Regions from separate parts of the Pseudoalteromonas sp. Ps84H-4 genome, predicted to be linked through region 2. Evidence: predicted binding sites of a transcription regulator. Region 2 holds the regulator's gene; the other holds the start of a gene.
The links. The regulator ArgR, encoded in region 2, controls arginine synthesis, uptake and breakdown. The targets are predictions, from matches to a motif close to ANTGAATANNTATTCANT.
Positions count from the first base shown of each region.

Region 1: argA (amino-acid N-acetyltransferase) is a predicted target of ArgR. The motif match lies at 2,905-2,922, and genes of this name have one in related genera.

Region 1 covers NZ_JAMXSK010000003.1:179,543-185,206, forward strand. The annotation lists gene odhB (2-oxoglutarate dehydrogenase complex dihydrolipoyllysine-residue succinyltransferase) at 1-574, shown strand, start outside; gene sucC (ADP-forming succinate--CoA ligase subunit beta) at 752-1,918, shown strand; gene sucD (succinate--CoA ligase subunit alpha) at 1,918-2,790, shown strand; gene argA (amino-acid N-acetyltransferase) at 2,986-4,326, shown strand; gene NH454_RS05505 (DUF3083 family protein) at 4,401-5,471, opposite strand.
Region 2 covers NZ_JAMXSK010000002.1:246,165-251,828, reverse strand. The annotation lists gene rpmA (50S ribosomal protein L27) at 1-70, opposite strand, end outside; gene rplU (50S ribosomal protein L21) at 87-398, opposite strand; gene ispB (octaprenyl diphosphate synthase) at 809-1,780, shown strand; gene mdh (malate dehydrogenase) at 1,868-2,803, opposite strand; gene argR (transcriptional regulator ArgR) at 3,030-3,497, shown strand; gene NH454_RS03590 (Dyp-type peroxidase) at 3,494-4,393, opposite strand; gene NH454_RS03585 (ABC transporter ATP-binding protein) at 4,455-5,498, opposite strand; gene NH454_RS03580 (iron ABC transporter permease) at 5,495-5,664, opposite strand, start outside.

The sequences.
Region 1 (5,664 bases), on a different contig from region 2:
TCTTCGTAAGCAGTATCAAGAAGTGTTCGAAAAGCGTCATGGTATCCGTTTAGGTTTCATGTCTTTCTACGTGAAAGCAGTTACTGAAGCACTTAAGCGTTTCCCTGAGGTGAATGCATCTATCGATGGTGATGATATCGTTTATCATAACTACTTCGACATCAGCATTGCGGTTTCAACTCCACGTGGTCTTGTTACACCAGTTCTTAAAGACTGTGACAAGCTATCAGTGGCAGAAATCGAAAAAGGTATCCGTGAATTAGCACTTAAAGGTCGTGACGGTAAACTATCTATCGAAGATATGACTGGTGGTAACTTCACAATTACTAACGGTGGTGTATTCGGTTCATTACTTTCTACACCTATCATCAACTTGCCACAGTCTTCAATCTTGGGTATGCATAAAATCCAAGATCGCCCAATGGCTGTTAACGGTAAAGTTGAAATCTTACCAATGATGTATTTAGCGTTATCTTACGATCACCGCCAAATCGATGGTAAAGAATCAGTAGGCTTCCTAGTAACAATTAAAGAGTTACTTGAAGATCCAACTCGTTTACTACTAGATGTTTAATCTGGTTGTATAAAAACTAAGCTGTGAACCCTGTTCACAGCTTTTTTTTTGCGCCTTTGGTCTAACTGGGGTTTTCATGTGGAGCCTTGGGATTTATACTAAGTGCGCAATTTGGGATAGCTGTTTATTTTGCATAAATATTCAGCTCTTTTAGTATAAAAAATTGGATAAAGCATCATGAATTTGCATGAGTATCAGGCAAAACAACTTTTTGCCGAATATGGTTTACCAGTTTCTCAAGGTTTCGCTTGCGATACACCTGAAGAAGCTGCAGCAGCTGCTGAGAAAATCGGCGGTGATATGTGGGTTGTTAAAACACAGGTTCACGCAGGTGGCCGTGGTAAAGCTGGCGGTGTTAAGCTAGTTAAAACAATCGACGAAGTAAAAGAGTTCGCTGCGAACTGGTTAGGTAAAAACTTAGTTACTTACCAAACAGACGAAAATGGTCAGCCAGTAGCTAAAATCCTTGTTGAAAGCTGCACTGACATCGCTAACGAATTATACCTTGGCGCTGTAGTAGATCGTGCTTCTCGTAAAGTTGTTTTCATGGCATCTACTGAAGGTGGTGTTGAAATCGAGCAAGTTGCAGAAGAAACTCCAGAACTAATTCACAAAGCTGAGATCGATCCACTAGTTGGTCCACAAGCATACCAAGCTCGTGAATTAGGCTTCAAACTAGGTTTAAACCCTACTCAAATGAAACAGTTCGTTAAGATCTTCATGGGTCTTGCTAACATGTTCAACGATTTCGATTTCGCACTATTAGAAATCAACCCGCTAGTAATTACAGACGAAGGTAACCTTCACTGTCTAGACGGTAAAATCGGTGTAGATGGTAACGCGCTTTACCGTCAACCTAAAATCCGTGAAATGCACGATCCTTCACAAGAAGATGCACGTGAAGCTCACGCTGCAAGCTTCGAGCTTAACTACGTTGCACTAGACGGTAACGTTGGTTGTATGGTTAACGGTGCAGGCCTTGCAATGGGTACTATGGACATCGTAAACCTACACGGTGGTAAGCCAGCTAACTTCCTAGATGTTGGTGGTGGTGCTACTAAAGAGCGTGTATCTGAAGCATTCAAGATCATCTTATCTGACGACAACGTTAAAGCTGTTTTAGTTAACATCTTTGGTGGTATCGTACGTTGTGACATGATCGCTGAAGGTATCATTGGCGCAGTTAAAGAAGTAGGCGTAAACGTTCCTGTAGTAGTACGTTTAGAAGGTACTAACGCTGAACTAGGTCGTGAAGTACTTGCTAATTCTGACCTTAACATCATCGCTGCTGAATCACTAACAGACGCAGCTGAAAAAGTTGTTGCTGCTGCGGAGGGCAAATAATGTCTGTATTAATCAATAAAGATACAAAAGTTATCTGTCAAGGTTTCACAGGTGGCCAAGGTACTTTCCACTCTGAGCAAGCGCTTGAGTACGGTACACAAATGGTTGGTGGTGTAAGCCCAGGTAAAGGCGGTCAAACGCACCTTGGTCTTCCAGTATTCAACACAGTACGTGACGCTGTTGAAGCAACTGGCGCAACTGCATCAGTTATCTATGTACCAGCACCTTTCTGTAAAGATGCAATCTTAGAAGCTATCGATGCTGGCATCGAGCTTATCGTTTGTATCACTGAAGGTATCCCAACACTAGACATGGTTGACGTTAAAGTTAAGCTTGAGCAAACTGGTGTTCGTATGATCGGTCCTAACTGCCCAGGTGTTATCACTCCGGGTGAAACGAAGATCGGTATCATGCCTGGTCACATCCACAAGCCTGGTAAAGTAGGTATCGTATCACGTTCTGGTACTTTAACTTACGAAGCGGTTAAACAAACTACTGACGCTGGTTTCGGCCAATCAACATGTGTTGGTATCGGTGGTGACCCAATCCCTGGCACTAACTTCATCGACGTTTTAGAAATGTTCGAAAAAGACGAGCAAACTGAAGCAATCGTAATGATCGGTGAAATCGGTGGTACTGCAGAAGAAGAAGCTGCAGAATACATCAAGCACAACGTGACTAAACCAGTTGTTTCTTACATTGCAGGTGTTACGGCTCCTCCAGGTAAGCGCATGGGTCACGCAGGTGCAATCATCGCAGGTGGTAAAGGTACTGCTGATGAGAAATTTGCTGCATTAGAAGCTGCTGGCGTAAAAACTGTACGTTCACTAGCTGACATCGGTGCTGCACTTAAAGAGAAAACAGGCTGGTAATCAGTTTTAATCTCTTAAAAAAGGCTCGCTTATGCGGGCCTTTTTTGTATCTGAGAGTTTCCTAGTTTGTGCACGAAAATTCTAGCTTTAAATTAAGAATAATAATGCTTTATTTGTGAATAAAAATTCCATACACTGATACCTTGTTTATTTGTTTTTATATAAAACGCTGTTATTAAAAAAGGTAAATATCACGTGCGTACCACAGAATTGGTAGATGGATTTCGCCAGTCAACTCCTTATGTTAATGCTCACCGAGGTAAAACTTTCGTTGTAATGCTCGGCGGAGAAGCAATTGATCAGCCAGGTTGTCGTAGCATCATTAATGATGTTGCATTATTAACGAGCTTAGGTATCAAAATTGTTTTAGTGTTTGGTGCAAGGCCACAGTTCAATGCGGCACTGCAAGAATTTGGCATAACTAGTCAGTTTCATAATGAAATACGTGTTACTGATAACGCGACTTTTGATGTAATAAAGAAAGTTGCGGGTGCAATGCAGTTCGATATTACTGCACGTTTATCGACCTCGCTAAGTAGTACTCCTATGACTGGCTCATACTTGAATGTGGTCAGCGGTAATTTTGTTATCGCTCAGCCTTTAGGAGTTGACGAAGGCATTGATTATCATCACTCAGGCCGTGTAAGACGTATTGATGTTGAAGGGATTCGTCATCAATTAAACAATAACAGTATCGTACTACTTGGTCCGATTGCCGCCTCAGTGACAGGTGAAAGTTTTAATTTAACTGCTGAAGAAATTGCCACTCAGGTTGCATTAAAACTGCGCGCTGACAAAATGCTCGGTTTTTGTAAAGAGGCCGGTATCTTGGATGAAAACGGTGAAGCAATTGCCGAGCTTATGCCAAATGAGGCAGAATCTGTCTTAGCAAACTACCGTAATCAACCTGATTCATGTTTAAGTGCAACGGTATTCTTACAAGCGGCCATTGATGCATGTCGTGGCGGCGTACATCGTTGTCATTTAGTTAGTTACAAAGAAGATGGCGCATTATTACAAGAGCTTTTCTCATTAGATGGCATTGGTACGCAAATCGCGCCGCAAAGCTCCGAACAGTTACGTAGTGCAACAATATCTGATATTACCGGGATTATTAATCTGATCAGACCGCTTGAAGAGCAGGGCTATTTAGTTAGGCGTTCTAGAGAGCAGCTTGAGATAGAAATAGAGCAATTTACTGTCATTGAGCGTGATGGTTTAATTATCGCCTGTGCCGCTTTATACCCATTTGCTGAAGAACAAGTGGGGGAGTTTGCAAGTCTGGCTGTTCATCCACAATACCGAGATGCAGATAGAGGGAGTTACCTACTGCGTTTTATTATTAATAAAGCTAAACGTGCTGGTTACTCGCATTTATTCGCTTTAACCACACGCAGTATTCATTGGTTTTTAGAACAAAGCTTTGAATTGGTGACCGTTGATGAGTTACCGGCGAAGAAAAAGGCACTGTATAACTATGAGCGCCGTTCTAAAGTACTGCGACTGGACCTTACTAAACTAAGTAAAAACCGTTGATAGGACAACTGAGTGGGTTGCTATAAAAAAGGTGACGCATGTGCGTCACCTCTAATTCTATATATTGTATTTAATTAATACTCATAGTTAATGTGCTGATAAAAGCGCACACGTAAATCTTGGCGCGTTGGATTAAAGGCCAGCTCGTCAGTTACTTCATTAATTGCGCTTTGCACTTGATTCATAAACTTACCATAACCAATGTCATGCTTGTCTTTATCGGCTGCGGCAATCACAAAATGTAGAGAATCAACAAGTTGATTTGCATCCCAATAATGTTGTAATTGCACTTGCTCTGAGCTGCAATCAAAGGTTAGCTTTTGCAGTTCACTGTTACTTTGTGCGTTATCAATATTGCTATTACGAACAATAGGGCGGGTACCATTAGCGATAAAAGCACCAAGGGTTAGCGCTCGTTTTTCGCAAGCTCGTTTAAATGCATCAAAAATATATTGATAAAATTGCGTGTAATTCTCTTCATTCAACATATGTTGAAATTGCGTTTTAATCGCGCGGGTTACTGGAATAGAAAACCCAGCATAAGTCATTTCACTGTGCTGTGTTGGTAAATGACATTGGCGAGATTGATAGCGTGGATATAAGCTACGCAATTTATAGCCATAGCTTTCTTTGTGACCTTTTGCTTTAGCAAATAAATCATAAGTAAGATGCTGGTGATCGCGAATTTTAAGTGGAGGTTGACCGCTTAATAGCTTTTCTTGTAATGAGTTTATTACGCGCTGTACGTTATGGTGAAAACTTGCTGCATTAGCACGAATATCTTCACCTGTAGCCAAAAATAATAAACGAATTTTTTTGCATTTTACTTCATCAGCGGCAAACACATTATGTGCTTCGTGGTATTGTGGGTTATAGAAAAATAAAATCTGCTTAGCGGTTTCTAAACTATATGCCTCATCATGGTAACGAACGACAGGTAACTTATCGTTAGCGATCAGATGTACATTGTGCAGTTCATATTCATCACATAGTGCAAATAACTCCCTTGCAAGACGCTTATAAGCACAGCTTACATTACTAAACTGAGCAAAAAACTCATCAGTAGGTTTAAACTCAACTAGCACATACTGGTTAGCACGCGCAGAGCTTGGAATATAGACTCTATGTTGATTGAGCGAAGCCATCTTTTTTCCTTATTGGTAGTGAAACTGACGGCACTATATCGCTAGTCAATGATCATTTTATTGCGTTAGAACAATTTTTTTACCGATTTTGCAGCGTCTGTAAACAATGTATTCAATAATCGGCTTATTATCTTCAATAAACATGGTTCAACTACTGTATGTTAGGGTTTGTTTTTGTAATAATGCATTAGTT
Region 2 (5,664 bases):
TAACACCTAGGCGTTTGCTTTCTGAATCGCGACCGTTACGAGTACTACCAGCTGCTTTTTTATGTGCCATTTCTCAGTACCTCTAATTAAGCGCTAATGCCAGTGATTTTAACTTCAGTGAACCATTGACGATGGCCCATTTGCTTACGAGAATGCTTACGACGTCTAAATTTAACAATCTTCACTTTCTCACCGCGACCGTGTGAAACAACCTCAGCTGTTACTTTACCACCGTTTACGAACGGTACACCGATCTCGATTTTCTCACCATCAGCAACTAAAAGTACTGAATCAAATTCAACTGCTGCACCAGTTTCAACGTCTAATTTTTCAAGACGAATTGTTTGACCTTCAGTCACACGGTGCTGTTTACCACCACTTTGGAAAACCGCGTACATAATTAACTCCGTCTGTGCGCCCTCAAATCGACGCAACTAAAATATTCTTCAATAGGGCGCGAAGTTTACGCTAATGCGCAAAAACTAGCAAGCCTCTTTTGCTATAAAATGAATAAAAAATAGCTGCATTGAGAGCAATTCAATATTTTTCCTTATTCTATCCTAAAAACAACGTATGCCAAGCGGTTTTTACGATCTCATGACAATTAAATTAACACGTCAAAAGCGCCGTTAAATAAATGCAAGCATGTTTACTATTCAACCAAACAACTACAATTAACTGTTCAAATTTGATTTAAAATAAAAAACTTTACAGTGTTTTTTTACTGAATCAGCACAAAATATCGAGCAAGTGCTTTTTTTGTTGTACAATCAGCCTCGTATACCCATAAATATTGGCTCGGAGATCAATGGATATAAAAGCTATCCAGACGTTAATCGATCATGAGATGAATGACGTCAATCAACTTATACATGCCCAAATGCGCTCAGATGTCGCATTGGTCAATCAACTCGGTTTATATATAGTAAACAGCGGTGGTAAGCGTGTTCGCCCTATGTTGGCCATTTTAGCAGCAAAAGCTTTAGGCTATGAAGGTAAAGACCACATTACACTGGCCACTATCATCGAATTTATTCACACTGCAACTTTACTGCATGATGATGTTGTTGATGAGTCACATTTACGTCGTGGTACGCCTACAGCAAATGCTGAGTTTGGCAATGCCGCTAGCGTGCTAGTTGGTGATTTTATTTACACACGCTCATTTCAGTTGATGGTTGGTCTTGGTAAAATGCCAATCATGGAAATTTTAGCTGATGCAACGAATGTCATTGCTGAAGGTGAAGTATTACAGCTAATGAACTGTAACGATCCTGACACCACAGAACAAAGCTATATGCAGGTCATTTACAGCAAAACAGCTAAGTTATTTGAAGCAGCAACTGGCCTTGCAGCAATTATCACTGAACAAGATGATAAAACGCTTGAGGCATTAAACCTTTATGGCATGCATTTAGGAACAGCCTTTCAGCTTGTTGATGATGTGCTTGATTACAACGCCGATGCTGAGCAACTTGGTAAAAATATTGGTGATGATTTAGCCGAGGGTAAACCTACCTTACCGCTTATTTATGCCATGCAAAAAGGCACGCCAGAGCAAATCAAGCTCGTTCGTGAAGCAATTGAACTTGGCAATGGTATGGATCACCTAGACAGTATTCTTGAGGCGTTAGCTGATACCAAAGCACTTGAGTTTACAATGCAAAAGGCAGAGCAAGAGGCAGATAAAGCCATCGCCTGTATTGCATTTTTACCAGAAACGCCATACAAGCAAGCATTAGAGAGCTTGGCACGCATCGCCGTTGCCCGCGATCATTAAACTCTATTTATTCGAGCCATTAAAAAAGCCTGCATATGCAGGCTTTTTTGTTTTAGGTGCTTTAATAGCACCTATCATCTATCGAAATTAACCATTGATGAAATCAACACCTTCTTGGATGTCTTTATTAAGCGTTTCAAGCATGTCGTTTTTAGCTTGCTCTTCGAAAGCGCTTAATTCACCGTAAGAAAGAATTTCTTCAACACCGTTCTTACCTAAACGTACTGGGTGTGCAAAGTATGCTGCGTCACCGTTTTCAACTGCAACGTATGCGTAATCAACCACTTCTTCACCTTGTAAGCCTTTAACTAAAGACATACAGAAACGTGCTGCTGCTGCACCCATTGAAAGAGTCGCTGAACCGCCACCCGCTTTAGCGTTAACAACTTCAGTACCTGCGTTTTGGATACGTGGAGTTAATGCTGCGACTTCTTCGTCAGTGAAAGTAACACCTTCAACTTGAGATAGAAGAGGAAGGATTGTAGTGCCTGAGTGGCCACCGATCACTGGAACTTTAACGTCAGTAGCGCTTAAACCTTTAAGTTCAGCAACAAATGCTTCTGAACGGATCACGTCAAGTGTTGTGATACCGAATACACGGCCAGCATCGTAAGTACCCGCTTTTTTGAATACTTCAGCAACGATTGGCACAGTGCCGTTTACTGGGTTAGTAATGATACCAACTAACGCTTTAGGACAGTTTTTAACGATGCCTTCAGCTAATGTTTTGATGATACCTGCGTTTACGTTGAAAAGGTCCGCACGGTCCATACCCGGCTTACGCGGCATACCCGCTGGGATAAGAACGATATCACAACCAGCTAAAGCATCGTCTAGGTTATCAGCACCGAAACCTTCAACTTTAACGTCTGTTGGGATGTGAGAAAGATCAACCGCTACACCAGGAACAACAGGGGCAACATCGTATAATGATAATTCAGAACCTGCAGGTAAACTTGTTTTTAATAATAAAGACAATGCTTGGCCGATACCGCCAGCTGCGCCTAAAACAGCAACTTTCATTGGAATTCTCCGTAATTTGAGGTAGGAAATATTTGTGGCCCTAAAGATAATGAAATTAGCGACTAAAAACAAATTTATCCTGCTTATTTCGCGTATAATTTCGACCATAGTTGTAAACTATACTGTAAACACACAGCATTTAGGGCGAGAAATGTAAACTAGTACTGCATAAGTATGCAGAGTTGTGTAGAATTACTTCACGTTTTATGACTACAGATACGGCAACATGCAACCACAAGACAAACAAGAAGCACTAATCAAAGCGTTCAAAGCGCTATTAAAAGAAGAAAACTTCGGCTCACAAGGTGAGATTGTCGAAGCATTAAAAGATCAAGGCTTCGACAACATAAGCCAAAGTAAAGTCTCTCGCATGTTAAGTAAGTTTGGCGCGGTACGCACCCGTAATGCAAAACAAGAAATGGTGTATTGCTTACCCGCTGAAATGGGAGTACCAACAGCGAAAAGCCCATTGCGTCAACTCGTTATCGATATTATGCATAACGAAATGATGATTATTATTCGTACCAGCCCAGGTGCAGCACAACTTATCGCGCGCTTACTAGACTCATTAGGTAAAGCTGATGGGGTACTTGGTACAATTGCAGGTGACGACACAATTTTTATCGCTCCTGCAAAGATTTCTGAAATAGATGTCACGCTTGATCGCGTGCGCACTTTATTCGATACAGTTTAAAGCTGCTTCAAAAAGTTTACTGACGGGGCGAAAAACGCCGACCCCATATCGGCTTGAGTAAAATCAAGCCAATGGTCGTAGCAATCGCCCTGCCCCAAGCGACTCTTTAATACCTGCTCAAACGCATCACCTTGCGCGGCACATGACACCATTAAAATACCCTGCTTATGAACATCACCAAACGGCATGCTCTGATTAAGTATCAACGGCTGGCCATTTTCATCTTTTAGTTCACTACGAACTGCATGACTAGTTTCGAGTGCAGGCATAATTAAGGTGTTATCAAGCCGAGTACGCCCCATAATTTGCTCTTGCTCTGATAACGACAAATGTTGCCAAACACTTAAATCGTGCACAAAGCGCTGAACATGAATGTAGCTGCCTTGATCTTCAAAATGCCCCGGTCTGTCTATCAATGCCGTACTGCGTTTTTGTCTACCATGAGGGGTGTCACCCGCATAAATAAAGCCGTTAAAGTCGCGGCCATCTAAAAAACGAAAGTTACGCACTTGCTCCACAAGCTCTACATCTGGCGTAAATAATTTCAGGATCTGTAGGGCAAAAAGATGATTAACATCTTCACGGTCTGAACGAATTTGTACAAATAAATCAAATGGCTGTGCACTCATAACATGTTCACTATGAGTCACATTAGGAAAGCTTTGTAATTGACTTGGAATAAACTCAGGCAAAATATGCGGCCAATATTGCGCACCAAGCGCAACCACGCACGACAGCATGGCTTCTGAGAACTGATCCGCAAACTCATCTTGAATGACGCTCACGCGTTTTAGCTTTTTACGTAATGACTCGTCATGGCCATCATAAACATTAAAAAACAGGTGCAAACCATGTAAGTTTGCTTCAGCACAAATCCCAGATTGCGCTTGCGCCATAGTGAATCCTTAGCTTCTCGTTATTTGCACCTAGCCAAGAATTCAAGATTGTTAAGCAGTACTAATCATGAAAAAAATTGACTGTGTGCGGCATTATTTTTATTTTTACAGGCTGCTCAACGGCAAACACGCGGTCTTGCTCTGCAGCGACTTCACACTCCTGCCCCGCTATATTCACACGATAAACATAACGTGTGCCTATAAAGCGTCTGTGCAAAATTGTCAGGCTATTTTCATCACTCTGATCAGCTTCACATAACTGAATATAATGAGGCCGTACATAAACTTGCCCTTGTTTGTGAGCACTGTTATTTACTGTGAGTGAATGTATTACACCAAACGCCGTTTCGTATTCAGTTGGCGTTAAGACTTTCGCCGTTAAGTATATGCCTGTACCAAGAAACTCTGCAACCTCCTTTGAGTTAGGTTGGCTAAATAACTGTTCTGATGAGCCTTGTTGGGCTATTTTTCCACCATACATTACAGCCAAGGTGTCAGCAAACGCAAACGCCTCTTCCTTCGAATGGGTAACAAACACTGCAGATACTTGCTGAGCTTTAATGATACGGCGGATGTCGGCAATTAACTCAAAGCGAACCTGCGTATCGATATTAGAAAATGGCTCATCAAGTAATAACAAGCTGGGTTTATAAGCAAGCGCACGAGCAATTGCAACACGCTGTTGTTGACCACCTGATAATTGATGCGGATAACGTTCTGCACAGCCAGTTAACTTAACTAAGCTCAGCATTTCATCCACGCGCTCACGCTTTTGCGACTTACTCATATTGGTTAAACCAAATGCAATATTGTCGCTCACCGATAAGTGAGGAAATAACGCGTAATCTTGAAACATCATGCCAATATTACGTTTTTCTGGTGCAACAAAATGCTTGTCGTCATTAACGACAAGCGAATCAATGCTCATAAAACCTTGTGAGGGCTCAATAATTCCGGCAATCGCTTTTAAAGTCGTTGTTTTACCGCAACCACTTGCCCCAAGCAGGCAAACGATTTCGTCTTGTTCAACATTCAAATTAAGCGCATCCAATACCTTAGTGCCATTGTATTGATAAGCTAAATTTTTAATTATCAAATGACTCATGAATGATTTTGCTCCATCGAACGATTAACGAAATACAAAGGAATAAGCCCGACTAACACAATAAACAGGGCTGAGATAGACGCTAACTCTAACTGCTCATCACTAACATATTGAAAAACATGAGTTGCAAGAGTTTCAAAATTAAACGGTCGTAATAACAAGGCCG